3 regions of the Bradyrhizobium pachyrhizi genome follow, and region 1 is predicted to be linked to each of the others. Evidence: predicted binding sites of a transcription regulator. Region 1 holds the regulator's gene; each other region holds the start of a gene.
The links. Region 1 encodes PhoB, which activates phosphate uptake and scavenging genes when phosphate is short. Its sites were predicted from a motif close to TGTCATNNANCTGTCAT; they were not measured.
Positions count from the first base shown of each region.

Region 2: ppk2 (polyphosphate kinase 2) is a predicted target of PhoB. The motif match lies at 4,239-4,255, and genes of this name have one in related genera.
Region 3: QA639_RS01645 (alkaline phosphatase D family protein) is a predicted target of PhoB. The motif match lies at 7,100-7,116, and genes of this name have one in related genera.

Region 1 covers NZ_CP121667.1:965,855-975,699, forward strand. Annotated here, with positions in the region: gene pstA (phosphate ABC transporter permease PstA) at 1-693, shown strand, start outside; gene pstB (phosphate ABC transporter ATP-binding protein PstB) at 690-1,508, shown strand; gene phoU (phosphate signaling complex protein PhoU) at 1,615-2,331, shown strand; gene phoB (phosphate regulon transcriptional regulator PhoB) at 2,461-3,171, shown strand; gene QA639_RS04360 (GcrA family cell cycle regulator) at 3,401-3,913, opposite strand; gene QA639_RS04365 (aspartate aminotransferase family protein) at 4,400-5,608, shown strand; gene argF (ornithine carbamoyltransferase) at 5,608-6,534, shown strand; gene QA639_RS04375 (Hsp33 family molecular chaperone) at 6,731-7,732, shown strand; gene apaG (Co2+/Mg2+ efflux protein ApaG) at 7,842-8,240, opposite strand; gene QA639_RS04385 (OpgC domain-containing protein) at 8,542-9,801, shown strand; gene QA639_RS04390 (SGNH/GDSL hydrolase family protein) at 9,798-9,845, shown strand, end outside.
Region 2 covers NZ_CP121667.1:3,172,149-3,181,993, forward strand. Annotated here, with positions in the region: gene QA639_RS14590 (NAD(P)/FAD-dependent oxidoreductase) at 1-512, shown strand, start outside; gene QA639_RS14595 (amino acid ABC transporter permease) at 571-1,239, shown strand; gene QA639_RS14600 (transporter substrate-binding domain-containing protein) at 1,412-2,290, opposite strand; gene QA639_RS14605 (DUF6294 family protein) at 2,463-2,885, opposite strand; gene ppk2 (polyphosphate kinase 2) at 3,225-4,172, opposite strand; gene QA639_RS14615 (fumarylacetoacetate hydrolase family protein) at 4,321-5,493, shown strand; gene QA639_RS14620 (Lrp/AsnC family transcriptional regulator) at 6,274-6,735, opposite strand; gene QA639_RS14625 (transketolase) at 6,867-9,233, shown strand; gene QA639_RS14630 (aldehyde dehydrogenase family protein) at 9,546-9,845, shown strand, end outside.
Region 3 covers NZ_CP121667.1:346,366-356,210, forward strand. Annotated here, with positions in the region: gene QA639_RS01615 (response regulator transcription factor) at 1-710, opposite strand, end outside; gene QA639_RS01620 (hypothetical protein) at 916-1,497, opposite strand; gene QA639_RS01625 (Crp/Fnr family transcriptional regulator) at 1,695-2,459, opposite strand; gene QA639_RS01630 (response regulator) at 2,726-3,100, shown strand; gene QA639_RS01635 (hypothetical protein) at 3,189-4,310, shown strand; gene QA639_RS01640 (N-acetylmuramoyl-L-alanine amidase family protein) at 4,333-5,400, opposite strand; gene QA639_RS01645 (alkaline phosphatase D family protein) at 5,480-7,036, opposite strand; gene QA639_RS01650 (TAXI family TRAP transporter solute-binding subunit) at 7,241-8,644, opposite strand; gene QA639_RS01655 (4a-hydroxytetrahydrobiopterin dehydratase) at 8,857-9,162, shown strand; gene QA639_RS01660 (YkvA family protein) at 9,253-9,630, shown strand; gene QA639_RS01665 (NADPH:quinone oxidoreductase family protein) at 9,830-9,845, opposite strand, start outside.

The DNA.
Region 1 (9,845 bases):
CAGAACACGCCGCCGCCCGGCTCGACCGAAGGCGGCCTGCTCAACGCCATTGTCGGCTCGGTCATCATGACCGTGATCGGCGTCGGCATCGGCGCGCCGCTTGGCCTGTTCGCCGGTACCTACCTCGCCGAATACGGCAAGCACGACAAGCTGACCTCGGTGATCCGCTTCATCAACGACATCCTGCTCAGCGCGCCGTCGATCATCATCGGCCTGTTCATCTATGGTGCGGTGGTGGTGCCGATGCGCGGCTTCTCGGCGATCGCAGGCAGCCTCGCGCTCGCGGTGATCGTGATCCCGGTCGTGCTGCGCACCACCGAGGACATGCTGCTCTTGGTGCCCAATCCGCTGCGCGAGGCCGCCTCCGCGCTCGGCCTGCCGCGTTCGTTGGTGATCAAGCGGATCGCTTATCGCGCGGCGCGATCGGGTCTGATCACCGGCGTGCTGCTGGCGACCGCCCGCGTCGCCGGCGAGACCGCGCCGCTGCTGTTCACCGCGCTGTCGAACCAGTTCTTCAGCCTGGATCTGACCAAGACGATGGCCAACCTGCCGGTGACCATCAACAATTTCGTGCAGAGCCCCTACGCCTACTGGAAAGAGCTGGCGTGGAGCGGTGCGCTGCTCATCACATTCACCGTGCTCGCGTTGAATATCGGCGCGCGTATCCTTGGTGCCGAAAGGGCCGCAAAATGACCGAGCTTTCTGTCTCCACGACTGCCGCGGGCCACGTTCCCCAGGTTCCGCTGCCGGAAGCGCCGCCGAAAGTCACGGTGCGCAACCTCAACTTCTATTACGGCGAGCACCACGCGCTGAAGAACATCAACCTGACGCTCGGCACCAACCGCGTCACGGCGTTCATCGGCCCGTCCGGCTGCGGCAAGTCGACCCTGCTGCGCATCTTCAACCGGATGTACGACCTGTATCCGGGCCAGCGCGCGGTCGGCCAGCTGATGCTGGACCAGACCAACATTCTCGACCCCAAGCTCGACCTCAACTTGCTGCGCGCGCGGGTCGGCATGGTGTTCCAGAAGCCGACGCCGTTCCCGATGACGATCTACGAGAACATCGCCTTCGGCATCCGCCTCTACGAGAAGATCTCGAAGTCCGAGATGGACGACCGGGTCGAGAAGGCGCTGCGCGGCGGCGCGCTGTGGAACGAGGTCAAGGACAAGCTGAACGCCTCCGGCCTGTCGCTCTCCGGCGGCCAGCAGCAGCGGCTGTGCATCGCGCGCACCGTGGCGGTGCGTCCCGAGGTGATCCTGTTCGACGAGCCGTGCTCGGCGCTCGACCCGATCTCGACCGCCAAGGTCGAGGAACTGATCCAGGAGCTCTCCGAGGACTACACGATCGCGATCGTCACCCACAACATGCAGCAGGCGGCGCGCGTCTCCGACAAGACCGCCTTCATGTATCTCGGCGAGCTGATCGAGTTCGACGACACCAACAAGATCTTCACCTCACCGAGCGATCGGCGCACCCAGGACTACATCACCGGCCGGTTCGGTTGACCGGCGCATGATCCGGAAAAGTGGCAACCGGTTTTCCGATCAGGTCATGCTAAAATTCAGGACACGAAACCATGATCCCCGGGACCATGGTTGAGGGAGACAAGCGATGGCTTCTGAACATACCGCCAAGGCATTCGACAGCGACCTGCAGGAGTTGACCCGCCTGGTCGCCGAGATGGGCGGCCTGGTCGAACGGATGATTACCGAGTCGGTCGACGCGCTGATCCGTCGCGACGTCGCGCTCGGCAAGCGCGTGGTCGCCGCCGACATCGAGATCGACAATCTGCAGCGCAACATCGAAGAGCGCGCGGTGCTGACGATCGCGCGCCGCCAGCCGATGGCGATCGACCTGCGTGAGATCGTCAGCGCGATGCGCGTCGCCACCGACCTCGAGCGGATCGGCGACCTCGCCAAGAACATGGGCAAGCGCGTCGCGGCGCTGGAGAGCGATTTCCAGCCGCTGAAGCTGATCCGCGGCCTCGAGCACATGACCGACCTCGTGCTGTCGCAGGTCAAGTCGGTGCTCGACGCCTATGCCGCGCACGACCTGCCGGCGGCGATGAACGTCTGGAAGGGCGACGAGGAGGTCGATGCGATCTGCACCTCGCTGTTCCGCGAACTGCTCACCTACATGATGGAAGATCCGCGCAACATCTCGTTCTGCATCCATCTGATGTTCTGCGCCAAGAACATCGAGCGGATCGGCGATCACGCCACCAATATCGCCGAGACCGTATTCTACATGATCGAGGGCCAGCAGATCACCGACAAGCGCCCGAAGGGCGACATGACCACTTTTGCCACCACGGTGCCGGGCAGCTGAGGCTTGATCGGCAAGCGCGGAACCGGATTGTCCTTCGACAACTCGTTTCCGCGGGGACTATGCTCAAGGAAGTAAGCGTTTCGGTTTGCGTCTGGGCAACGGATCACCACAGAGAAAGAACTTAAACCGATGAGCGCACGCATTCTGGTAGTCGAAGACGAGGAAGCGCTGACGACGCTGTTGCGCTACAATCTCGATGCGGAAGGCTACGATGTCGAGACGGTCGGGCGCGGCGACGATGCCGACACCCGCCTGAAGGAGCGCGTTCCCGACCTCGTGGTGCTGGACTGGATGCTGCCGGGCCTGTCCGGCATCGAGCTGTGCCGCCGCCTGCGGGCGCGGCCCGAGACCAAGCAACTTCCGATCATCATGCTGACCGCGCGCGGCGAGGAAAGCGAGCGCGTACGCGGGCTTGCCACCGGCGCCGACGATTACATCGTCAAGCCGTTCTCGGTGCCGGAGCTGCTGGCGCGGGTGAAGGGCCTCTTGCGCCGCGCCAGCCCGGAGCGGCTTGCGACCGTGTTGACCTACGGCGACATCGAGCTCGACCGCGAGAAGCGCCGCGTGGCGCGCTCGGGCCGTCCGATCGATCTCGGGCCGACCGAGTATCGCCTGCTCGAATTCTTCCTCGAGCATCCCGGCCGCGTCTTCAGCCGCGAGCAACTGCTCGACAGCGTCTGGGGCCGCGACATCTACATCGATGAGCGCACCGTCGACGTGCATATCGGCCGTCTGCGTAAGCTCCTCAATCCCGGCCGCGAGCAGGACCCGATCCGCACCGTGCGCGGCGCCGGCTACGCGCTCGATGACCGCTTTGCCAAGGCCGAGCCGCAGCCGTAACGGCCAAGCGGCATTCATAAACCGCAACACGGCGAAAGCCGGGATCAATAGCCACCAATGGGCGTTGTTAGAAAGCCGTCTGGCCGCTTGCCGATTGCGCCGGCCGCGGCGTATGGGTCCCGGCATGCGCCGGGACGACGCTGGTGATATAGCCGGGCTGCGTCACACAAAAAAATCCCCGCTTTCGCGGGGATTTGTTTTTGAGGTCTTCCGACGTTTTCCCGAGTGCTCACTTGATCTGCGGTTTCGCCGACGGCCGGCGGCGATCGGCGGCGGGCTGGTAGGCGACGCGCGAGTGATGCGCGCAATAGGGCAGGCCGGCGAGCGCCTTGCCGCCGCAGAAGAAGAATTCCGGGCTCGAGGGATCGCCGACCGGCCAATGACAGGTGGCCTCGTTCAGCTCGAGCAGCGAGAGCCGCTGGCTCATTGGCACCACATTGTCGTAGGAGATCGGATCGGGCTCCATTTCGACCTCGAAGGCGTGCGCCAGCGCGGTGTTGCCGCGCGAGACCGGTCGCGCCACCCGCATCATGTGCTGGGCGGGGCGAGCCTTGCGCTGCCGCGGCGCGGCCGTGGAGGGCGCCTTGGCGCGGCCGGAGAGGCCGAGCCGATGCACTTTGCCGATCACGGCGTTTCGCGTCACATTGCCAAGTTCCGCCGCGATCTGGCTGGCCGACAGGCCGGACTCCCAGAGCTTCTTCAGCTGCTCGACGCGATCGTCGGACCAGGTCAATACAGTCATCGCATTCTTCCCTTCGCGTAGCGCCGGCCAATCGTTGGAGCGGCGCTGCGAGCCAATCTGGACAAATATCCCTGCGGCCAGAATCCCTTAGCCCTCGCCGGGCACGGTGTTGCGCCCGAACGTTTACGCGAGACACGAAGGCTACTTAGAGGGTCCAGTACCGCCGCACGAGATGTCGTACCCGACAGGCCAAACGCTACAATATGGCGTGACTCAGGCGCAAGAGTCCGCGGCCGTGCGTCCACATGTTCCCACACAGTTAAGCATTTCGATGAGGCTTTTCCACCGCACCGGAATGCTCCGGATTGCGCTCGTTTCGCATTGCAGGAAGGCCACTTCGTGGCGATTGACACTTACTGACCGCAGCATAGAATGCCCGCCACGTGCCGCCCGCAAAGGCGGCCGTTTTGTTTTCCGAAGCTGGCCGTTGCTGCGCTGGCGTCAAGGCGCGCGGCAATTGTCGGCTTCAAACCGTCAGTGATCGCCATGACCAACGCTGCCACGTCGCATCTGCTCCCCGTCTTCGCCAGGGTCGATCTCGGCTTCGAGCGCGGTGAGGGCGCCTGGCTGATCGCAACCAACGGCGACCGCTATCTCGATTTCACCTCGGGCGTCGCGGTCAACGCGCTCGGGCATGCGCATCCGCATCTGGTCAAGGCGCTGCAGGAGCAGGCGACCAAACTCTGGCACATGTCGAACCTGTTCAAGAGCCCGGACGGCGAGGCGCTTGCCGCGCGGCTGTGCGAGCAGAGCTTTGCCGACTTCGTGTTCTTCTGCAATTCCGGCGCGGAAGCGATGGAGGGCGTGATCAAGCTGGTCCGCCACTATCACTTCTCCAAGGGCCACGGCGAGCGCTACCGCATCATCACCTTCGAGGGCGCCTTCCACGGCCGCACGCTGGGCACGCTGGCGGCGACCGGCTCGGCGAAATATCTCGAGGGCTTCGGGCCGCCGATGGACGGCTTCGACCAGGTGCCGCATGGCGACATCGAGGCGGTGAAGAAGGCGATCGGTCCGCACACCGCCGGCATCCTGATCGAGCCGGTGCAGGGCGAGGGCGGCGTGCGCTCGGCGCCGCAGGCGTTCTTCAAGGCGCTGCGCGCGCTCTGCGACGAGCACGGCCTGCTGCTTGCCTTCGACGAGGTGCAGACCGGCATGGGCCGCACCGGCGAGCTGTTCGCCTACAAGCGCACGGGCGTCACGCCGGATGTGATGTCGCTGGCCAAGGCGCTCGGCGGCGGTTTCCCGATCGGCGCGGTGCTGGCTACCGCGCAGGCCGCGGCCGGCATGGCGCCCGGCTCGCACGGCTCGACCTTCGGCGGCAATCCGCTCGCGGTCGCCGCCGCCAATGCCGTGCTCGACGTCATGCTGAAACCGGGCTTCTTCGAGCATGTGCAGAAGATGTCGCTGCTGCTCAAGCAGAAGCTCGCCTCCGTCGTCGACCGCTATCCCGGCGTGCTGTCGGAGGCGCGCGGCGAGGGGCTGTTGATCGGCGTCAAGGCCGTGGTGCCGTCGGGCGACCTGATCGCCGCCCTGCGCAACGAGAAGCTGCTCACCGTCGGCGCCGGCGACAATGTGGTGCGGTTCCTGGCGCCGCTGATCGTGACCGAGGCCGAGATCGATACGTCGATCACCGCGCTCGAGCGCGCCTGCGCGACATTGTCGGCGGCGCAGCCGAAGAAGGCGGCTGGATGATGAGCAAGCCGGTCCGTCACTTCCTCGACATCAACGAGCTGCCGCTCGGCGAGCTGCGCAACATGCTGTCCGCCGGAGCCGCCATGAAGGCGAAGCTGAAGGCGCATGAGAAGGGCAGGAAGCCGCTCGAAGGCAAGACGCTGGCGATGATCTTCGAGCGCCCGTCGACCCGCACAAGGGTGTCGTTCGACGTCGGCATGCGCCAGCTCGGCGGTGAATCCATCATGCTGACCGGCGCCGAGATGCAGCTCGGCCGCGGCGAGACCATCGCGGACACCGCGCGCGTGCTGTCGCGCTATGTCGATGCGATCATGATCCGCATCCTCAACCATGACGCGCTGCTCGAGCTCGCCGCCCACGCCACCGTGCCCGTGATCAACGGCCTGACCCGGCGCTCGCATCCCTGTCAGGTGATGGCCGACCTCATGACCTATGAGGAAAATCGCGGCTCGATCGAGGGCAAGACCGTGGCCTGGACCGGCGACGACAACAACGTGCTGGCCTCCTGGGCGCATGCCGCCGAGCGATTCAAGTTCCAGCTCAATGTCGCAACCCCGCCGGAGCTCTCGCCGAAAAAGCCGATGCGCGACTGGATCAAGGCGACCGGCGCGCCGATCGTGCTCGGCACCGATCCGGAAGCCGCCGTGCGCGGCGCCGACTGCGTCGTCACCGACACCTGGGTGTCGATGGGCGACAAGGAGGGCGAGCACCGTCACAACGTGCTGCGGCCGTATCAGGTCAATGCCAAGCTGATGTCGCTCGCCAAGCCCGACGCACTGTTCATGCACTGCCTGCCCGCGCATCGCGGCGAGGAGGTCACCGACGAGGTGATCGACGGGCCGCAATCCGTGGTGTTCGACGAGGCGGAAAACCGCCTGCATGCGCAGAAGGGCATCCTGGCCTGGTGTTTCGACGCGGTCGCGTAGCGCCCATTCAATGCTGTCGTCCCGGCGAAGGCCGGGACCCATAACCACCGATGTAAATTTTGCGAAAGCTGGAGCCCCAGCTGAATGCAGCAACTCACATCGGCGGTTATGGGTCCCTGCTCTCGCAGGGACGACGGATAGATCCGTTCTGCTGAACCCCTTTCGTTTTGCGGTCCGAGACCCCAGATAGAGCGCCATGGTTTCACAATCCCCCGACATCAAAATCACGCCCGAGGCGCCGGTTCGCGCGCCCTCAGCGGTTCCTGTCGACGATGCCGTGCTGGCCTTCGAGGTCGGCGCGCTGGATCTGCGTGGCCGGTTGACCCGGCTCGGACCCGCGCTCGACGAGATCCTGCACAAGCACGATTATCCGCCCGCGGTCGGCAAGCTGCTCGGTGAGGCGATCGTGCTCACCACGCTGCTCGGCTCGTCGGTCAAGTTCGAGGGCCGCTTCATCCTGCAGACCCGGACCGACGGTCCGGTCTCGCTCCTGATCGTCGATTTCCAGGCGCCCGACCGGTTGCGCGCCTATGCGCGCTACGACGCATCGCGCCTCAAGAATGGCCAGAGCTCGGGCGAGCTGCTCGGCAAGGGCCACCTTGCGATGACCATCGATCAGGGCTCCAACACCAGCCGCTACCAGGGACTGGTCGCGCTCGACGGCGGCGGCCTGGAAGAGGCGGCCCACGAATATTTCCTGCGCTCGGAGCAGATCCCGACGCGGGTGCGGCTTGCGGTCGGCGAGGAGATGCGCGGCGGCGAGGGCGGCAAGCTGCACTGGCGCGCCGGCGGCATCCTGCTGCAATTCCTGCCCAAGGCGCCCGAGCGCGCCAAGCAGGCCGATCTGCATCCCGGCGACGCGCCGGAAGGCACGACCACGCATAGCGTGCCGGACGACGACGCCTGGGTCGAGGGCCAGTCGTTGATCTCGACCGTCGAGGATGTCGAGCTGATCGATCCCGATCTGTCCGGCGAGCGGCTGCTCTATCGCCTGTTCCACGAACGCGGCGTTCGCGTTTTCAATCCGCAAACGCTGCGCGCGCAGTGCTCCTGCTCGCGCGATGCGGTGTCGTCGATGCTGAAGAGCTTTGCGCCGAACGATCGCGCCGAGATGGTCAAGGACGGCAAGGTCGTCGTGACCTGCGAGTTCTGCTCGTCGGTGTATGAGTTCACGCCGCAGGAAGCCGGCGTCGAGTAGGCGCGTTCGTCATCGTAGCCCGGATGAAGCGCAGCGAAATCCGGGGTCGCTCCAACCGCGGATGCACCTGCCCCGGATTGCACTTAGCTCCATCCGGGCTACGCAGGCGTCAGTTCAGCACCCTTTTCCCGCCCGGGCTCGGGCTGTCCAGCGAGAATGTCGGCACGTCGATGTCGAAGCGCTCGCCGGCTTCGGTGACCATCTGATAGCTGCCGGTCATGAAGCCGGAGGCGGTCGGCAGCGGCACGCCGCTCGTGTATTCGAAGCGCTCGCCGGGGGCGAGCACCGGCTGCTCGCCGACTACGCCCTCGCCGCGCACCTCCTGGCGGCGGCCGGTGGCGTCGGTGATGATCCAGTGCCGCGTCCGCAGCTGCACCGTTTCCGGGCCCGAATTGACGATCACGATCTTGTACGACCAGAAATATTCGCGCCGGTCGACCGACGAGCGCTCCGGCATGAAGTTCGGCTCGACGGTGACTTCGATCTGGCGGGTAACGGCGCGGTACATGCGGCTCAATCCGATGGTCCTGGCGCATGCTCCGTTTTCGACCGGATCATGCTCAAACAGGGCGCTATCATAGCCAATTGAACCGCCGGAACCAATCGCCTGCCGGGCTGTGAAAAGGCGGGCTTGGAAAGCGGGACTTGGAAAGCCGGATTTGGGGCGGTCCGTTCATCGCGGTTTCAACATAGTTCCGCTCTAAAGCGCGGCCGCATGCCGCCGCACTCCGTGCTTTGTCGGCAACTCGCGGACCGATATTATCTTTTCAGCACGGCGTGCGGGGCGTCCGCAGCCGACACGGTGTTTGATGAGCTCGATTGCCGACCCCATAGCCGGTTCGCCGGCGGCCGACGCCAAGACCGAAGTAGAGGCTGAGGCCGAGGCGAAGGTTGCTGCGCCCGCGATCACGCTGCCGGCGACCGGCGAGCGCGAGCTCCGCCTCGATCTGTTCCGCGGGCTCGCGCTGTGGCTGATCTTCATCGATCATCTGCCGACCAATCTTCTGACCTGGCTGACGATCCGCAATTACGGCTTCTCCGACGCCACCGAGATCTTCATCTTCATCTCCGGCTACACCGCGGCGTTCGTCTATGGCCGCGCGATGCTGGAGGGCGGTGTCGTGATCGCGACCGCGCGCATCCTGCGCCGGGTCTGGCAGATCTATGTCGCGCACGTCTTCCTGTTCACGATCTTCCTCGCCGAGATCTCCTATGTCGCGACCTCGTTCGAGAACCCGCTCTACTCGGAAGAAATGGGGATCATGGACTTCCTCAAGCAGCCCGACGTCACCATCGTCCAGGCGCTGCTGCTGCGCTTCCGTCCGGTCAACATGGACGTGCTGCCGCTCTACATCGTGCTGATGCTGTTCCTGCCGCTGATCCTGTGGCTGATGAAATGGAAGCCCGATGTCACGCTCGGCCTCTCGGTCGTGCTCTACGCGCTGACCTGGCAGTTCGACCTTTATCTGTCGGCTTATCCGAACGGGTTCTGGGCGTTCAATCCGTTCGCCTGGCAATTGCTGTTCGTGTTCGGCGCCTGGTGCGCGCTCGGCGGCGCGCGGCGGATGTCGCGCATCCTGTCGTCGAACATCACGATGTGGATCTGCATCGTCTATCTGGTCGCGGCGTTCTTCGTGACACTGACCTGGTACGTGCCGCAGCTCGGCCACATCATGCCGAAGGTGATCGAGCAATGGATGTATCCGATCAACAAGACCGACCTGGACGTGTTGCGGTTCGCGCACTTCCTGGCGCTCGCCGCGCTCACCGTGCGCTTCCTGCCCAGGGATTGGCCGGGCCTAAAATCGCCCTGGCTGCGACCTTTGATCCTGTGTGGCCAGCATTCGCTTGAGATATTCTGCCTCGGGGTCTTCCTCGCCTTCGCCGGTCACTTCGTGCTTGCCGAAGTCTCTGGCGGTGCCGCACTGCACGCCTTGATCAGCGTCTGCGGCATCCTCATCATGTGCGGCATGGCGTGGATCATTTCGTGGTACAAGCACTCCGCCGACAAAGGCGCCTCGAAAAAAGGCGCCGCCGGCAACGCCGATCTGGCGGGAGGGGGAGCATGAAGTCCGCGCGGACGATGCTGGGCCTGACGCTGCTCGCAGCCTGC
Region 2 (9,845 bases), 2.2 Mb from region 1:
GCCATGTCGTGGTCGCGCTCGGGCCGTGGTCGGCCGAACTGCTGCGGCCGCTCGGCTATCGCGTGCCGCTGGCCTTCGAGCGCGGCTATCACCAGCATTTCGTGCCGAACCCGGCACGCAAATTGCTGCGGCCGATCCATGATGCGGAGGGCGGCTTTCTGATGACGCCGATGGAATCGGGCGTTCGCGTCACCAGCGGCGTCGAGCTCACCGCGCGCGACGCGCCCTCGAATTTTTCGCAGCTCGAGGCGGTGGTGCCGATGGCGCGCAGCGTGGTCGAATTTGGCGATGCGGTCGGCGAGCGCTGGCGCGGCGCGCGGCCGACGCTGCCCGACAGCCTGCCGATGATCGGTGCGGCGCCGCGACATCGCGGGCTCTGGCTCGCCTTCGGCAACCAGCATATCGGCTTCACCACCGGCCCCGGAACTGGCGCCGCAATTGCGGCGATGATCGCGGGCGATGCGCCGCCGTTCGAGGTGCGAGCATTTTCGCCAGACCGGTATATCGCGTGACTCGTGCGAGGCCGCCTGCGATGTTTGGCGATCAAGCGCGCGGCAACCGAGGGGCAGGATGAACTACGTCTGGGATTTCGGCATCCTTGCCAAGTACAGCCATCTGTTCTGGCTCGGGCTCGGCTGGACCATCGCCTACACCATCGGCACCATTATTCTAGGGACCTTGATCGGCCTGATCGTCGGCATGCTGCGGCTGCGGCGCATTCCGGTGATCGACTGGCTCCTGATCGCCTATATCGAATTGTTCCGCTGCACACCGCTGCTGGTGCAGATCATCTGGTTCTACTACGCGTTTCCGGTCGTGATCGGCGTCAACATCCCGGCGCATGTCGCCGCCGTCAGCGTGCTCTCGCTCTATGGCGGCGCGTTCTATGCCGAGATCGTGCGCGGCTCGATCGAGAGCGTGCCGGTCGGCCAGTGGGACGCCGCGAAGGCGCTCGGCTTCCGCGGCTGGCGCCTGATGCGGCTCGTGATCCTGCCGCAAGCGCTGAAGCCGATGATGGCGCCCTATGTCAACCAGTCGGTCACGCAGCTCAAGAACACCTCGCTGGTCTCGATCATCGCGGTACCCGATCTCGTCTACAACGCGACCTTGATCAACGCCGACACCTACCGGCCGCTCGAGGTCTACACCATCGTGGCGCTGATCTATTTTGCGATCCTGTTTCCGTCGACGCTGGTGGCCAGGCGGTTGGAGCGCGGGCTGACCTACGACAAGGTGTGAGTTGCTTGACCTCTCCGGCTTGCGGGGAGGTCGGATCGCATCGTTAGATGCGATCCGGGTGGGGGCTCTCTCCATACATAGGGCGTCGCTTGTGGCGACACCCCCAACCCCGGCCCTCCCCGCAAGCGCCCGCTAGCGGGAGAGGGAAATCACTGCCGTCTCGGCAATCGCCTCAAATACTCAACTCCACCGGCACATCCTCGGGCTTGACGCCGGCGAGGCCGAGGCCCTTCACGAACCATTCGCGCATCTGGCCGATGCCGCGGTTGTAGTCGATCCACACCGAGAGGAAATCGCGCCAGCGCTTGTCGGCTTCGCGCCGCACCGCCGTGCCGCTCGCGATCGTCACCGACGGCGAGGCCAGGATCTTGTAGGTGCCGAGGTTCGGGTTTTTGGCGATCGCGGTCAGCCCGAGCACCAGCGCGTTGACCACGCAATCGACGCGGCCCGACGACATTTCCAACATCACCTCGTCGCGCGACTTCAGCGACTTGATGGTGGCGTTCGGCGCAAAGCGGCGCGCCACCGCCTCGTTGGCCGAGCCGACGTCGACCGCGATCTTGACCTCGGGCTTGTTGATGTCGGCCCAGGTCTTGGCTTCCAGCCCCTTCTTCAGCATCGCGCCGAACGGATGCGGGAACACCAGATTGGTGAAATCGACCACCAGCGCGCGCTGCGGCGTCGGGTTGAGCGCGAAGCCGAGGTCGATCTTGTTGGCCTGCAGATCAAGGATTGAATTGCCGTAGGTCGACTCGACGTATTCCAGCTTGACGTCGAGCAGTTTGGCCAGATCGTTGGCCATCTCGATCGAGAAGCCGGACCAGGTGCCCGAGGCGAGGTCCTTGTTGAAATAGGGCAGCTCGCCCGGCAGCACCGCGATCCGCAGCACCTTGTTGGCCCGGATGCGATCCAGCGTGTTGTCGGCTGGCGTCTGCGCCGAGGCCGGCGTTGCCATCGCGGCCGCGAGCGCCGCGCCGCTGCCGATCCCGAGCGCATAGCGCAGCGCGTCGCGGCGATCTTCGGAGATTTTGATGTCGTCGGATTGAGTCAAGCGGGCCTCCCTGCACCAGATCGGGGGAAGCCTAGCGTCGGTATCCGGTGCCAGCAAGTGCGCGCGCCTGCACCATTGGTAGGCGAGGCAAGGGCGCGGTCGCCTACGTGCCGGACTTCACCTCTCCCGCTTGTGGGGAGGTCGAATAATCCGCGAACCGCGCCCTTAGGGGTTAGCAACGATAGGTCATGTTCGCCCCTGTGACCGAAGAAAAGAAAACGGCGGGGAAGCTCAGTTCGGCTACCCAATCGAGCACTTGGTTGTCTGTCTGGGTTTCTGGACTTGAAAGGTGTGGAAATTGAAAAAGCACCGTCCCGTGAATGTCCAAAAGAACGAGACGATCGATAACCCAAACATCACCGTCGTCGGTCGAGAAAAATTTTGCCAGCAATTCTGCTGTTCCGTCAGAACGAAGCCTGAGAGTGGGGCCGTTGTTCAGGGTGCCGTTCAAGAAGCCGGACAGCTTGCAATCGCCGTAACGAATAGGCGCGCTCCAACTGAGGTCAAGGGTTTGGATAGCATGTGTCGCAACACCCTTATAGCTTTCAGGCTGGTCGGTCGCCGAGCTTTTGCTTTCAAGATGTTCTTTCAACATAGCGTACGCCTCCTTCTAGCCCGCGAATTGCGAGCAACCTCTGGTTTAAAGGGAGGGTGCAAAAGGACCAGTGAGCTGCCTCACAATCTACAATCGCGATTTAGTGATCCTCCCCCGTAAGCGGAGGGCAATCGCATATGGCCGTTTGAGGCAATCGGAGTTCCCGCAAACTCGTCATGCCCGGGCTTGTCCCAGGCATCCACGTCTTCGTTTCCACGCAAAGAAAAGACGTAGATGGCCGGGACAAGCCCGGCCATGACGGCGCGGAAGAATCGGTTCATTCCAAATGCGATTGCCCTGCCCGTAAGCGGGGAGGACAGAGCGTGCTCGTGCCCAGAATCAATATCGTCCCGGCACGTACATCTCCTGCGGGATCGGGCCGCGGTGATAGTCCGGGTTGCGCACCCGCGGCGGCAGCACCACCGGCTGGTGGGTGACCGCCTGATAGGGGATCTGGCTCAATAGATGCGAGATGCAGTTGAGCCGGGCGCGCTTCTTGTCGACGGCGTCGACGATCCACCATGGCGAGTCGGGCAGGTGGGTGCGTTCCAGCATCGTTTCCTTGGCCTTGGTGTAGAGCTCCCAGCGGGTCCGCGCCTCGACGTCCATCGGGCTCAGCTTCCACTGCTTCAGCGGATCCTGGATCCGCATCGAGAAGCGGAACGCCTGTTCCTCGTCGGTGATCGAGAACCAGTATTTCAGGAGGACGGTGCCGGAGCGGATCAGCATGCGCTCGAACTCCGGCACCGAGTTGAAGAATTCCTCATACTGCTCGTCGCTGCAGAACCCCATCACCTTCTCGACGCCGGCGCGGTTGTACCAGCTGCGGTCGAACAGCACGATCTCGCCGCCGGCCGGCAGATGCGAGATATAGCGCTGGAAGTACCATTGCGTGCGCTCGCGCTCGTTCGGCGCCGGCAGCGCCGCGATCCGGCAGACCCGCGGGTTGAGCCGCTGGGTGATCCGCTTGATCACGCCGCCCTTGCCGGCGGAATCGCGGCCCTCGAACAGCACGACGACCTTCTTCTTCTCGTGCTGCACCCAATCCTGCAGCTTGACCAGTTCGCCCTGCAACCGCAGCAATTCGCGGAAATAGTACTTGCGGTCGATCGACGGCCTGCCGACGGCACCGTCATGGTCGAGCTCGTCGAGCCTCATGTCGTCGAGCTCGAGCTCGAGTTCCTCGTCGAGGCTGTCGGCCATCTCTTGATGGATGCGGGCGCGCAAGGCTTCATCGCGCAAGGCTTCATCCCGGGAGGCTTCGTCGGTGAGGGCGGAGGTCGTCATGAAGGTCCGTCTTTCAGTGTGTTAGATGGATCGGACGGCAGCATTGACGGGCGATGTTACCCCTCTATGACAATGCCATGACCGCTGTTTCACGCCGCCGGGCGGACTGTGCTAACAAGCCGACAAAGCCAAAAAGGGAGATATGCCGATGATATCGCTCACGCCAAAAGACGCCCTGCCGGAGGACGGCACCGCTGGCACGCTGGTCGGGCGGGTCTGGCTGCCGCAGGCCGGCGGGCCGGCCGTCGTCGCGGTGCGGGCAGACGGTGTGTTCGACGTCACGGCGCGGTTCCCGACGGTGAGCGCGCTCTGCGAGGAAAGCGATCCCGCGGCCGCGCTGCGCGCCACGCGCGGCGCGCGGATCGGCGATTTCGAGGCGATCCTTGCCAACACCCCGCCCGACGGCCGCGACAAGGCCAGGCCACATCTGCTGGCGCCGGTCGATCTCCAGGTGCTGAAGGCCGCCGGCGTCACCTTCGCGATCTCAATGCTGGAGCGCGTGATCGAGGAGCGGGCGCGCGGCAATCCGTCCTCGGCGGACGCGATCCGCAAGGAGGTGGTGCGCCTGGTCGGCGACGATCTCTCCAAGTTGAAGCCCGGCTCCGAGCAGGCGATGAAACTGAAGCAGGTGCTGATCGATCAGAATGCCTGGAGCCAGTATCTCGAGGTCGGCATCGGTCCCGACGCCGAAGTGTTCACCAAGGCGCCGACGCTTTCCTCGGTCGGATCAGGCATGGATGCCGGGCTGCATCCGAAGTCGACCTGGAATAATCCGGAGCCGGAGGTCGTGCTGATTGTCTCCGCCGCCGGCAAGATCGTCGGCGCCGCGCTCGGCAACGACGTCAATCTGCGCGACTTCGAGGGGCGTTCGGCGCTCTTGCTGTCGAAGGCCAAGGACAACAACGCGTCCTGCGCGATCGGTCCGCTGCTCCGGCTGTTCGACCAGACCTTCTCGCTCGACGATGTCAGGAAGATGGATGTCGGCCTGACCGTGACTGGCGCAGACGGCTTCGTGCTCGAGGGCCATTCCTCGATCAGCAAGATCAGCCGCGATCCGACCGACCTGGTCGCCCAGACCATCGGCCGCGTGCATCAGTATCCCGACGGCTTTGCGCTGTTCCTTGGCACGATGTTCGCGCCAGTCAAGGATCGCGATGCCAGGGGCGAGGGTTTTACCCACAAGCGTGACGACATCGTGACCATCGCCGCGCCGCAGCTCGGCAAGCTGGTCAACCGGATGCGCAATAGCGACGAATGCGAGCCCTGGACCTTCGGCGTCGGTGCGCTGATGAAGAACCTCGCAGAGCGCAAGGTGCTGTGAGGATCAGGACGGGACGGCGAGTCCACTATCTCGACCGACTTCGTCGGCCGTGCGCGGCCTGTCGCGTGGCGGCAGGTCGGCGCCGAGTTGCGCCGACAATCCGGTGACGTTCAGCCGCCTCTCGCAGCGCGTTGAACGACGACGATGGTGACTGTGCCGAAGCGGCGGCGTTGTCGAACATGTTCAGAAACCTGCGCGGCAGATCGACCGTGTGGCGCAACTTGAGCGCGCTAAAACACGCGGAATTTGCAGCTTTTTCCTAGCTTTATGTGAACCAGTTCATCCTCGTTCGCGCCGGTCCGCTCCAGCATATTGGCTCGACGCGAACAGAAGGAGTCGCGGACATGAGCGAGCAGCCATCAAACGGAATGCCCGATTGGCTCACCACCGATATGCTGGTCATTGCCGTCTCACTGGCCATCATCGTGATTGGGATATGGATTGCGCCATAGCCTGATTGTCGCGGCGAGGCCGTCCAGCCGGGCAGGGCGCCAGCGCCAATCACTGAGTTGCCCGACGGCGCAAGCCTCTTTTGCAAAACGGAACGAGATGCAAAGCTCGGACGATTCATGTCGCGAGAGTGCGAAGGTATGCCACTGACAGCGCAACACACTCAATGTCGTCCCTGCGAAAGCAGGGACCCATAACCCCAAATGCAAATTGTTAAGCGATGCTGCAACGACGAGTCCCTCTCACAACAACTGCTGCGGCGTATGGGTCCCGGCCTTCGCCGGGACGACACTGTGGGGTCGGCGTCATTCGAGTGACCAACCAACGCCCTCACACCGGCAACGCCGTCGAATACTTCACCTGGCTCAGCGCAAAGCTGGACTCGATGGAGGCGATGCCGTCGAGCCGGGTCAGCTTGTTCTTCAGGAATGCCTCATAGGAGGAAAGGTCGGCGGCGACGACGCGCAGCAGATAGTCGCGGTTGCCGGTCATCAGGTAGCATTCGAGCACCTCGTCCCATTTCGAGATCGCGCGCGCGAAGCGGTTGAGGTCCTCCTCCTTCTGGCGCGCCAGCTTGATCGAGATGAAGACGGAGACGTGCAGCCCGATCGACTTCTGGTCGACGGTTGCGATGTAGCGAGAGATCACGCCGCGCTCCTCGAGCAGCTTGACCCGGCGGTGGCAAGGCGACACCGACAGCCCGACCTTGTCGGCGAGTTCCTGCATGGTCATGCGGCTGTCGGTCTGGAGCAGACTCAGGATCTTGCGGTCGATGGCATCGAGGGCGGGCATTGGGATGAACTCGTCAGTTGAAGTCAGATCGTGGGAATTTATCCCAATTTTTCCTGTGCTGTCGCGTGGAATTGAGATTTTCGCGGCCGCTTGCGGCAGTAACATTCCGGCATATCGCCCGGAGCATTGCCATGGGAATCGCGCCTGAACGCCTCGACATGCTGTCCGCCCTGGCCCGCAAGGTGCTGTGGCTGTCGTCGTGGACCATCCATCACGCCAACCATGTGCGGCCCTCTACCGACGGGTTGAAGGTCGGCGGCCACCAGGCCTCGTCGGCCTCGCTCGCCAACATCATGTCGGCGCTTTATTTCTCGGTGTTGCGCCCGCAGGACCGCGTCGCGGTGAAGCCGCATGCGAGCCCGGTGTTCCACGCCATCCAGTATCTGTTCGGCCACCAGACCCGCGACAAGCTGGAGAATTTTCGCGGCTACAAGGGCGCGCAGTCCTACCCCTCGCGCACCAAGGACAGCGACGACGTCGACTTCTCGACCGGCTCGGTCGGCCTCGGCGTCGCGCAAACGCTGTTCGCCTCGCTGGTGCAGGATTACGTCAAGGCGCACGGCTGGCTGCAGGACCGGCCGGAGGGCCGCATGATCGCGCTGGTCGGCGACGCCGAGATGGACGAGGGCAACATCTTCGAGGCGCTGCTCGAGGGCTGGAAGCACGGGCTGCGTAACACCTGGTGGGTGGTCGACTACAACAGGCAGTCGCTCGACGCCGTGGTGCGCGAGGGATTGTGGGCTAAGTTCGAGACCATGTTCCGCAACTTCGGCTGGGACGTGGTGATCGTGAAGTACGGCAAGCTGATGCTCGAGGCGTTTGCCGAGCCCGGCGGCGAGGCGCTACGGCGCTGGATCGACAACTGCCCGAACCAGATGTACGCCGCGCTCTGCTTCCAGGGCGGCGCCGCGTTCCGCAAGCATCTGCGCGACGACATCGGCGACCAGGGCGAGGTGTCGGCCCTGATCGAGCGCCGCAGCGACGACGAGTTGCTGGCGCTGATGTCGAACCTCGGCGGCCACGACATGGCGAGCATGATCGAGGCCTTCGAGGCGATCGACCATGATCGGCCGGTCTGTTTCATCGCTTATACCATCAAGGGTGTCGGCCTGCCGATGCAGGGCCACAAGGACAACCACGCCGGCCTGATGACGGTGGCGCAGATGGAGAAGTGGCGCGCCGCGCAGAACATCCGCCCCGGCCACGAGTGGGACAAGTTCGAGGGCCTGTCGCAGGAGCCTGCAAGGCTCGAGGCTTTCCTGGCCGAGGCGCCGTTCAACCGCGAGGGGCGCCGCCGCCTGTCCGCGCCTGAAATCGATGTGCCGGAACGGCTGGCCTTCAAGGCCTCGGCGCAGATGTCGACGCAACAGGGTTTTGGTCTCGTGCTGCACGAGCTGGCGCGCGGCGATAGCGAACTTGCCTCGCGCATCGTCACCGCATCGCCCGATGTCACCGTGTCGACCAATCTCGGCGCCTGGGTCAACCGCCGCGGCCTGTTCGCGAAGGCGGAGAACCACGACCTGTTCCGGCAGGAGAAGATCCCGTCCGCCTACACCTGGGAATATTCGCCGAAGGGACAGCACCTCGAACTCGGCATCGCCGAGATGAATCTGTTCATCATGCTGTCGGCGCTCGGCCTGTCGCACCAGATCAACGGCGCGCGGCTCTTGCCGGTTGGCACGCTGTACGATCCCTTCATCGAACGCGGCCTCGATGCGCTGAACTACGCCTGCTACCAGGATGCCCGCTTCATGGTGGCGGCGACGCCGTCGGGCATCTCGCTGGCGCCGGAAGGCGGCGCGCATCAGTCGATCAAGACGCCCTTGATCGGCATCGGGCAGGACGGGCTCGCCTCGTTCGATCCGGCCTTCGTCGATGAACTTGCCGTGATCATGGGCTGGGGCTTTTGCCACATGCAGCGGGAGGGCACCGAGGGTGGTTCGGTTTACTTGCGACTCTCGACCCGGACGCTGGAGCAGCCGCAACGGATCATGACCCCGGACCTGCAGCGCGACATCACCGACGGCGCCTACTGGATGCGCAAGCCGGGTCCGAACTGCGACATCGTCATTGCGTATACCGGCACCGTCGCGCCGGAGGCGATCGAGGCGGTCGGCCTGATCGGCGAGAGCCACCGCGACGTCGGTCTGCTGGCGGTAACCTCCGCCGACCGGCTCTATGCGGGTTGGTCCGCCGCGCGGAATTTGCGCCGTGATCGCCGCGGCGCGCAGCATTTGAGTCATATCGAGCGCATGCTGGCGCCGCTCGGCCGCGACTGCGGCATTGTGACCGTGATCGACGGCCATCCGGCAACGCTCGGCTGGCTCGGCAGCGTGCGCGGCCACCGCGTCGAGGCGCTCGGTGTCGAGCATTTCGGCCAGACCGGCACGATCGGCGACCTCTACCGCCACTACGGCATCGACGCCAACGCCATCATCGACGCGGCGGAAAGCGTCTCGGTTGGCGCCCCGGTGCGGCATCGCAAGATGGCGGTGTAGCCCCACATCGTCGTCCCGGCCTAGTGCGCAATTGCGCACCGGGGCCGGGACCCATTACCACAACTGGCAGCAAGTAAACGCGACTCGTTCTAACAGCACCCTTTACCAATTGCCGGCGGTGGTTTTGGGCCCCGGCCTTCGCCGGGACGACGAGACCAACCTTGCCACCTGCGCGATAGCGACATTATATGCCGTTCGCGCGCACGAGCCGCGTCCCGCATATGGCGGGTTCAATTCGCCGGGCTTTCGTGCAAGGATGCCTGCCGAACGCTTTCGTTCCCCATTCCATACGCCCCGTACAAGAGGTTTCCGATGGTCAATCGCATGCAATTCTACATCGACGGCGCCTGGGTCGATCCCGTCGTCAAAGGCAAGTCTACCCCGGTCGTCAATCCGGCGACCGAAGAAGCGATGTATGAGATTGCGCTCGGCTCCAAGGCCGATGTCGACAAGGCAGTCGCCGCCGCCAAGCGCGCCTTCGAGACCTACTCCAAGACCAGCCGCGAGGAGCGCATCGCGCTGCTCACCAAGGTCGTCGAGGTCTACAAGGGCCGCATGAAGGAGATCGGCGCCGCCGTCTCCGACGAAATGGGCGCGCCGCTGCCGATGGCC
Region 3 (9,845 bases), 620 kb from region 1:
CAGCGGAGGACCGCTTCCGTGCGATTGTGAGCGGCACATTTCCTCATGATATGCTGAATGTGCATTTTGACGGTGCTTTCCGAGAGCTTCAATTTGGCTGCGATCAGCTTGTTGGGCAGGCCGAGCTCCAATTCCGCCAGAACGTGCTGCTCTCGAGGGGTGAGATCGCTCCTGTCGATGACCGCCCTGGCTGCCTCGTTCATCAGATATGCGGACGCAAGCCCGCGCGCGTCCGGCGGATCGAAACCCGGCATCCTGTTCATTTCGGCGACCGGCAACGGCCTGTAGACGCCGCCGACAAGAACAAGGCGCAGGCCGGCTATGACGACCTCGATTGGTAGCGAGGTGGGAAGAAAGCCGCGAACACCCCGCTGCATCGCGGCTTGTGCGGTCGGCTCGTCGTCATGGTTTGACAGGATTGCGACGGCAGCATTGGGACAGTACTCGGCCACGAAGGCGAGATCGTCCTCGACCGAGGGATCGCCGATGGGCTTGTCCGCGATACTCAGCAGCACCAGACGAATGTCGCGGGCTGACATGCAGTCCAGGCCTCGGACCGTTGCCATGTCGAGGATCTCGAAGTCGGCCAATTCCCGTCTGAGGACGTTGAGAATACATGTGCGCGGCAACAGGTGCGGCTCGATGATCACCAGAACCGGTACGTGAAGCGCTCCATTGAGCCGTTTTGAGGAGTCCGTTATGTCGTCCATGATTTCCTCGGAATGAAAAGAATTTCTGCGACAGTTCCATCGATCCGTATTGCGCATTTACCGTTGCGGCATTCATCCTGAATGCATCATCACGCGCAGCCCCGACATCAGGATCGCATCCATTGCGGGATAGCCTGGCGCCTCGGTGGAAATTCTTTCCGATCAAATCATTTGAACGCGCGCCGTGGCGCGGTCGACGCATCCCCTATTTGCAGATATTTCGATACGCCGTTGACGCCGCCGACCCCGACTTGCCGTCGACGACATACGCTTCATCCTCCTTCACAAGATACAGAAACGGCCTTCCAGTCTCTCCGCCCGACGCAGTTCTTCCTTTCACGCGCCCGCAAATCGTATCCACGGCGCGTCCGAACGTGTTCTTTCGCATGGCGCGCTTCATGTCGCTGAATTCGGCCGATCCCGGATCCTCTATCTGCGCTGCAATCGTGACCTTCGCTTTGGTGAGGACAGGATCTGCTGTGCCCGCGGCGTGTTCGGGTGTCGGGACGTTGATCCTCGTCCGCGGGGACGCCGCCTTGGCGAGGTCGGGCGGTCCGTGTTTCTTCGATGATGGTCTCCTGCCGGATTTTGCCGGGGTTGCAGAATTCGATTTCACGATCGCAGGCGCTGGCGCTAACGCCGCCGGCATTGGCTCTGTGGGTCGGGCGACTGCAACCTTGTCGAAACAGGGTCTTGACCCACACCCAAGGAAATACCCTCGGGAAGGCGCGAACCAGCCAAAGCCGACCAGGATTCCTGCCAGCGCTCCGACAAAAAGCAGTCCCATCCGATTCCCCTCCTCGGGAGCTCGGCTCGCACTCATAACTAGGACTAATTCCGCGCTGGTGATCCTATCTGTTGCGCAAAAGCGTTAAGCGCTCATTAAGCGCGCGGGCTTGGGGCGATAGGACGACCCCTACGGCGATGTCGGGTTTAGCGGGCTTCCGGAAGCATGGCGGATGCGATGAATTATAAGTACACACCCTAGTTCGCCGGGTTGTCCTCGCTTGGATACACGCCGCGCAGCACTTCCTCGAAATGATCCTTGACGGCGTCGTTGCACAGGCAGGAGCGCTGCCGCAGCTTGTCCGCGTCGCGGATCACGATCGCGCCGCGGCGCGTTTCCAGCACGCCTTCCGCCTTGAAGTTCTGGATCACGCGGCTGGTGTAGCTGCGGCCGACGCCGAGCAAAGTCGAGAGCTGTTCATGGGTAAGCGGCACCATGCCGTTGCCATTGGTGCGCTCCATCGCCGAGATGATCCATTTCGCCGCGCGCTGCTCGATCGAATGGATCGCGTTGCAGGCGGTCGACTGGAAAATCTGCGCCAGCATGCAATCGGCATAGCGCGCGAAGATGTTGCGCACGGAGATCGACTTCAGCTTGGCGGCGTCGAGCTTGCTGATCGGCAGCCGCGCGAACGGGCCGCCGAACTTGACGGTGATGCGGGTATAGGCCGGCAGGAAGCCCTGGCTGACGATGCCGCCGACCGCGCCCTCGCGACCGACCAGGATGGTCTCGACATCGCGGCCGTCCTCATTGGGCACCATGTACGAGACGAGGCTCGGCCCACACGGGAAATGCACGGTCTGAACATCATCGCCGGGGCTGTAGAGCAGGTCATTGGCCTGCGTGTCGATCAGCCCCAGATGCGGTGCGATCAACTGGTAATCGGCGTCGTTCAGCCGGCGCAAAAGATTGTTGAACGGCCGGTCACTCGTCCCGGCCAACTCGGTCCGTTTCGCGATCATGGGAAATTCCTGAAAACCCAACCCGACAATAATCGAAAGGTTCCCGGATTTATGTTCACTAGTGAACAGACGGCGCGGCCCGCGATGTGATGGTTTCACCTCGGGAACAGCCGGCGTGCTCTCAGGCGCCGGTCGCGGGCCATTCGGCCGGAGCGATCCGGTCTCTCATCCATGCCTTGGAGCGTTTTCGAGCGAAGTGGACATCGGTTCGCGTGAAGAAAACGCGTCAAGACAAGAAGCTCTAGCAAACGGAAACTGGCACGCCCATGGACTTCGCCCCCAATGCCGGCATGCCCGGCGATGTCCTCGTGGTCGAGGACGATCCGATCATCTCGCTCTATTTCGAGGACACCATCCTCGGCTTCGGCGCCCGCACGGTGCGCACCGCTGCGAACGTCGCCCGCGCGCTCGAGCTGATCGCCGAACGCGCGCCGGATTTCGCGCTGCTCGACGTCGGCCTCGTCAGGGGCGAGAAGACCTTCGCGATCGCCGAGCGGCTGGATGCGCTCAAGGTGCCGTTCGCGTTCGTCACGGGTTATGGTGCGGACATCCGGCTGCCGGCATCGCTCGCCGACAAGCCGCGGCTGACCAAGCCGTGCTCGAGCGAGGCGCTGGAGGCGGCGCTGCGAAGGCGACAGTGACGGATTGCGGGGCTTCGGCCCTCGCCGCCGCCGCGTTCGTCGTCTACGATCCGGTGCGTCGGATTCGGTGACGAATCGGGAAGCCGTCATGGCGAACAGGACATCTGCTGCTGTGCCCGCAGCAGTGCTCTCTCTTGGGCTGTTCCTCGCGCCGGGTGCAATGCATCCGATCGCCGGTTTCGTGTCGCCGGCGATCGCCGAGCCGGCCGCGCTGACGAGCGCGCAGTCGGCTGCCCGCGAAACCTACGACAATGCCCTGCGGAATTTCGAGGCCATCCTGCGCCAGCGCCGCGCGCAGATCGATTCGAAGCAGCCGCTGCCCGACTTGCCGGGCCAGGCGATCTATCTGGCCCGTGTCGAGATGATGAGCGCCTACAAGGACCTCACCGATGCGCTTCCGTCCAGGATTGGAAGACCCAACAGGTTCGGAATCCCCCCGGCCTACTTCAACGCCGACAATGAGCCGCTGCTCGATGACTACAGGAAGCTCTTCGACGTCATGGAGGCGCCGCCCGCCGGTGCGCAAACATCCGATACGCCATTCAAGGACGTGGTCGATCTGGCGACGGTGATCGCGCGGGCCAAGGGTCTTGACGCCGCCGACGCCGCGGTCGCGGGCCGTATCAGCCTCGGCCTCTTCTTTGCCGAAACGAACGGCAAGCAGAATGCGGGCAATGCACGATCGAACACCTATAAAGGAAGCCTGCAGACCGGCCCGTCCGAGGATCGCGACGGCCGAAGGAAGTGGGCCGCCATCAAGGGGTCGATCGCGACGCTCGATCCTGCGCTGAGCCGTCGCGACGACCGGGAAGAGGCACGGGTCGGCAACCTCGACCACAGGTTCAATCACTGGACCGCCGTGCGGGACGGCCTCATGAACGCGCACGCCGAACTTTTCCCGCAGGTCGCGGCGATCCAGAAAGCGCTGCCGGACCCGATCGATCAGATGAAGGTCTTTGAGCTGATCCAGATCATTCCCACGCCGACCAGGGCAGCGCTCAAATCGGGCAACCTCGTCGGCTACGGAATTTCCGATCCCAGGATCATGCGATATCTGCGCAACAACAGCGTCTTCGCGTTCGGTCGGGCCGACCGGGCAAGAACATCCGCGACCTTCCGCGAGATCCTCGATGCGATGTGGCTGTTCAACGCCAAGTTCGAGCAGGCGCTTGCCAAGTTCAAGCAGATCAAGTCGGGCAAGCCGGGCTGAGGAGGAGTTGATCGCTCGGCCGTCAGGGTGGACCGAGCAGCGCCCATCGCGGCTCGCAGAATTCCTTCACGGCGGAAGCGACGCTGCTGCTGATGAGGTTTTGGCGCTCGGGCGAGTTCATCTCGCGTTCCTCGTCCCGGTTGATGATCGAGCCCGCCTCCAGCAGGATCGCGGGCATCGCGGTCTTTCTCAGCACGATGAGTTCATCATTGCTGTAGACGCCGGTATCCTTGTTCAGCAACGGGTGCTGGTAACGACCCATGATAGCCTGGCTGTATTGCTCGGCATAATGCAGGCCCTGGGCCTTCAGTTCCCCGGCGACCAGTTCGGCGAACCGGAGGCTGGTCTTGAAGTCCGGATTGTCCCGGGAGACGAACACGGAGTAGCCGCTGAAGCGGTCGCTGAAGTGGCTTTTCTTGCCCTCGAACTCCCAGTCCTCGAGCATCTTGTTGGGCACGGAGTCATGGTGGATCGACATCAGCAGATCCGCGTGCAGATTGTTGGCGGCGGCGACCCGCTTGAAGAGGCTCGGTCTCGCTTTGCCTTCGGTCAGCAGCAGCCTGGTTTCGGCAAAGCCTTCGGCTTTCAACCTCTCCTCGATCAGCTTCGCAAGGCGCAGGTTGAAGGTGAACTCGGCAACATTCCGCGCGCTGATCGCGCCTTCCGATTGCGCGGTATGTCCGACATCCAGCACGATCCGGAACGTCGCGGGATCGCATTTGGCAGCGGCCGGCTTGAGAGCTGAAAGCGGCAGGGTGACTGGCCCAAGGGCGGCCAGCCGCATGGCGCGGTGCCTGGGCGGAGCGCGGTGCCTTGCCAATTTGCCAACCCTTGTCGCCTTCGCGCGCTTCGGCGACTTGGCATGCTTGGGTGAGCTCCTGAAGAGATCGGGCAGCCAGCCGGCATCGCTGGCTTCGATCGGCAGCAGCGCGAACACTGCGATCGCGACGACCAAAAAGCGGCGAGGCCGAAACCTCGCGACGATACCACCGAGCACGCGAAAGAATTCGCAGCGCCTCATGCTCCGCCCCTCCGGGCCCCCAGCATAACGGCTCTGACATCGGTACCGGAAGAGGCCGGGAAGGTCCATCCCCGGCAATCGCGTTGCCTCGCCTTGGAGGCAAGGCCGTCAAGACAAAGAGTCCGGTTCCGCCGTGGCTGTGACCGAACTAGACCGGCTTCGGGTCGAGCGTGATCGCCCACAGCTCGGCGTCGACGCGGTCGCGTAGGCTCACCATCATCTGCCCGCTCTTGCCGTCGATCTTGACGTGGCCGAAGAACTGCATGCCCGCCGACGGCGGCAGGTTCTGGTTGCCTTCGCCCGGCGCCTTGATGAACTTCACCTCGGGGCCGAAGGTGTTGTCGAGCTCGTTCGGACCGAACGTGCCGGCATGCAGCGGGCCGGAGACGAATTCCCAGAACGGATCGAACTCCTGGAACTGGGCCTTGTTCGGGTTGTAGTAGTGCGCGGCGGCGTAATGCACGTCGGCGGTCAGCCACACCGTGTTGACGATTCCCGCGGTCTTGATGAAGCGCAGGATATCGGCGATCTCGAGCTCGCGGCCGCGCGCCGGGCCATCGCCCTGCGCAAAGGCTTCCGAGCCCTTCTTGTTGGCCGCATCGTCATAGACGATCAGCGAGAGCGGCATGTCGGAGGCGATCACCTTCCAGGTGGCGCGCGAGTTGAGCAGCGCGCGCTTGAGCCAGGCCATCTGGTCCGGGCCGATGAAATAGGCGTCGGGGCCGTATTGCTCCTGCAGGTTCGGGCCGTTGGAGCCGCGATAGCTGCGCTCGTCGAGCATGAAGACGTCGAGATGCGGACCGTAGCTCAGCGTGCGATAGACGCGGCCCGGCTCGACGATGCTCTCGCGCATCGGATACATCTCGTGGAAGGCCTTTGCCGCGCGCGCCGCGAGCACGGTGATGTCGCGCTCCTTGTAGGCCGCCGGCAGCTGTTTCGACAGCGACCAGTTGTTGGTCACCTCGTGATCGTCCCACTGCACGAAGATCGGCACCTCGGCATTGAAGGCGCGGACGTTGTTGTCGAGGAAGTTATACTTGTGGGCGGCCCGGTATTCGTCGAGCGTCTCGGCGACCTTGGCCTTCTCGGGTATCGTAACGTTCTTCCAGATCTTGCCGTCGGGAAGCTTCACCTCGGAGGGGATCACGCCGTCGGCGTAGATCGTGTCGCCGGAGTGCAGAAGGAAATCCGGAGCGTGCTTCTTCATCGCGGCGAAGGTGATCATGCCACCGTCGTCGGGATTGATGCCCCAGCCCTGGCCGGCGACATCGCCGCCCCACACGAAGGAGACGTCGCGGCGATCGCTCGGCGCGGTGCGGAAGCGTCCGACCACCGGCTCGCCGACGATGTCGATATGGGCGAGGTCGCGGAAGCGGACGCGATAGAAGATGTCCTGGCCGGAGGGCAGGTTCTCCAGCAGCATCTTGGCGGTGAAGTCGCTCTCGGGCAGCGCCGTGACCGGCGGCAGCGTATGGGCGTCCTTGAAGGACTCGGTGGTCGCGACCTCGACCATCATCTGCGACGGCCGGTCCGCACGCGCCCACACCACGCCGCCGTCGACGCTGACATCGCCGGACTGCACGCCATGGGTGATCACGGGGCGGTCGGCGGCGCGCGACAGATAGGGCATCGCGATCACGCCGGCGCCGGCCGCAGCCGCCGTGGAGAGAAAGCGTCGGCGGGTGAGCGAGAACCGGATCGTCATGGGGAGCCTCCTCAGGTCACAGCGACAATGCGCCGCAGGCGCGCCAAGACCTAGAAAAATTCCATGACGGAGAGATTACAGGGAAGCGCGGGAGCGGGAGACTGGGCAACTGCCCAGATCGTAAGGTGTGCACGCCTCTCAGGCTCCCTCCCCCGCAAGCGGGAGCGGCAAGGGGAGTTTGCGGATAGAGAATGGGGGCGCCGTCTACGCCGTGCCCGCCGCCCGGAACTGCGTCGCAGCCCGTTGCAAATTCTGCGGCATGCTGAACAGCAGCGCCTTGCGGTCGGCGACGGCGTTATGAAGCTGCTCGAGCGCGATGTTGAACGCGGTCAGCGTGCCTTCCTCGATGGCGCCGTGCTCGAAGCAGTCCAGCGTGTGGCGCAGGATGTCGTCGGCCTCCGCCTGCATCTGGTCGAGTTCCTCGATCGAATCGCTTTGCCGTGCGGTCTTCAGCATCTCCAGCAGGCGTTCGCGCTGCGAGGTGTTGGTGTTGCGTTCGTCCTGCTTGAGATAGCCGGCGAACCACGCGCCGGCCGAGCCCATCGCCGAGAACGCCATCAGGCTCCACCAGATGTAGTCGCTGTAGCGGTCGAGGAAGGTTTTCTCCTCGCCGTCGACAAACGCGGCGGCGCCGGGATGCACCGGAATGGTGGCATCCTTGTCGGTGTCCGGCGTCTCGATCTTGGCGGCGAGCGGGAAATCGGTCTTGAGCGACTGCCGGATCGCGAACAATTGCCGCGTGAATGCCGCGACCGTCGAGTCCGACAGGCCCTTCCGCGCAACGATGTGGTGCGAGAAGCTGATCGTCTTCACCTCGTCGTCGGGCCGGTCGGCGGAGCCGAGCGAGCCCGCGGGGATTTCCGCGGCCTCATAGGCCGGATGGTTCTGCGCGATCGCCTCGGAGGCGTCGATCGCAAGGAAGCTGGGCTCGCCGCCGTCGCGGACCGACGCCGTGATCGCATCGATCGTGATCTTGCTGTTGGCCGGGCCGACGGCGAGATAGGCGTCGGCCTTGAGATTCTTGATCGCTTCCGCCGCCTCATTGGCCGGGAATTGAACGATCTCGACCTTCATCGGGTCGACGCCGTATTGCGTCAGGATCAGCTTCAGCAAATTGACATTGGCCGGGGTGCGGCCGACGACGCCGATCTTGCGGCCGGCGAGCTGTGCGATCTTGGTGATCCGCGCGGATTTCCGAACCTTGCCCTTGGCGGGCGGAACCCACATCACCACGACATTCTTGCGCAGGGTCGCGACCGCCTGGGCATTCTTCGGCACCTCGAGATCGCCGCGGATGATGGCGAGATCGGCCTTGCCGTCGGCCAGCGTCTGGGCGCTGGCGGTAGCGCCCTCGGTCTGCACCGGCCTCAGCTTGACCTGGGTGTTCTGCTGGTTGTTGAAGGCCTGCGCCAGCGCCTGCACGACCTTGAGGTCATCGCTGTTGGCAGGACCGACCGCGATCCGCAGCGTCACCGGACGCACGGCGAAATAATAGCCGGCCAGCAACGTGCCGATGATGGCCAGCGCGCCCGCGATCAAAACGAACATCAGCCGCCGCTTTGCCGAACGCAGCGGCTTGGGCGACATGCTGGCGGAGCCGTCTGTCATCGATCTCGCAAACAATCGTCGGGGCTCAATCTCGCAAAACTACCAACGCGCATACATCCTCTATGTGTAGCAAATTACTGAATGGACAGATGTTACAACTCCGTCATGGTTACCAGCGGCGATAGGACGCGATTTCGGCCTTAATTTGGGCGTGGATCCCATCCCGGAGGCCGGTTGTTAGGCTAAAGTCGGCGCTAAACGGGAGGGTTACCATGGTCGAACGGCTGTCAGCGGAGGCGAGGAAGGCCGCCCTTTGGGAACTGGCCGGCTGGTCGGAGACGTCCGGCCGCGAGGCGATCGCCAAGACTTTCGTGTTCAAGGACTTCAACGAGGCTTTCGGGTTCATGGCCCGCGCCGCCCTGGTCGCCGAGAAGAGCGACCATCATCCCGAGTGGAAAAACGTCTACAAGACGGTCGAGGTGGTGCTGTCGACCCACGATGTCGGCGGGGTGACCAAGCGCGACATCGACCTCGCCAAGGCCATGAACGCGATCGCAAGGCAGCTTGGGGTCAGTTGACCCCGCGCGTGGAACCTTGCACGGGTCCGCCGATATCCCCAGATTCGCTTCGTCCGCCGCCGAACTGGCGCGGCGTCGAGGAACCTTGCGATGACATCGAGCGAACACGGCGTGGGATTTGGGCCTGCCGACCGGCTGGCGCAGGACCCCGAAAGCGTGCGCCGCCGTTTCTGGATCAAGTTCAAGAAGGTGGTGGCGAGCCTGCCTTTCGCGGAGGACCTGCTGGCCGCCTATTACTGCGCCTTTGACCGGCAGACGCCCCGCCATGTGCAGGCGGCGCTGCTCGGGGCGATCGCCTATTTCATCCTGCCGTTCGATTTCGTGCCCGACATGCTGCCGATTCTCGGCTTCACCGATGACGCCGCGGTGCTCGCAACCGCTATCCGCATGGTGACGAGCCACATCACGCCGGAGCACCGCGATGCCGCCCGCGCCGCGCTGAAGCGCGGGGTGCCGGAAGAGAAATGAGCGTGGCGTGAATGGAGGCTCTTCCCCTTCCCCCTGAAAGGGGGAAGGTCGGGATGGGGGTCAGCGGCGGGCGCCGCTGTATGTGGAGAGAGCCGATCCCCACCCGCTTTGCTCTGATGAGCAAAGCGACCTCCCCTTTTCAAGGGGAGGTTAAGGCGTAACCCGGGTTCGCTTTGCTCCATCCGGGCTGCGGAATTCTTCAGCTTCCCGGGTGC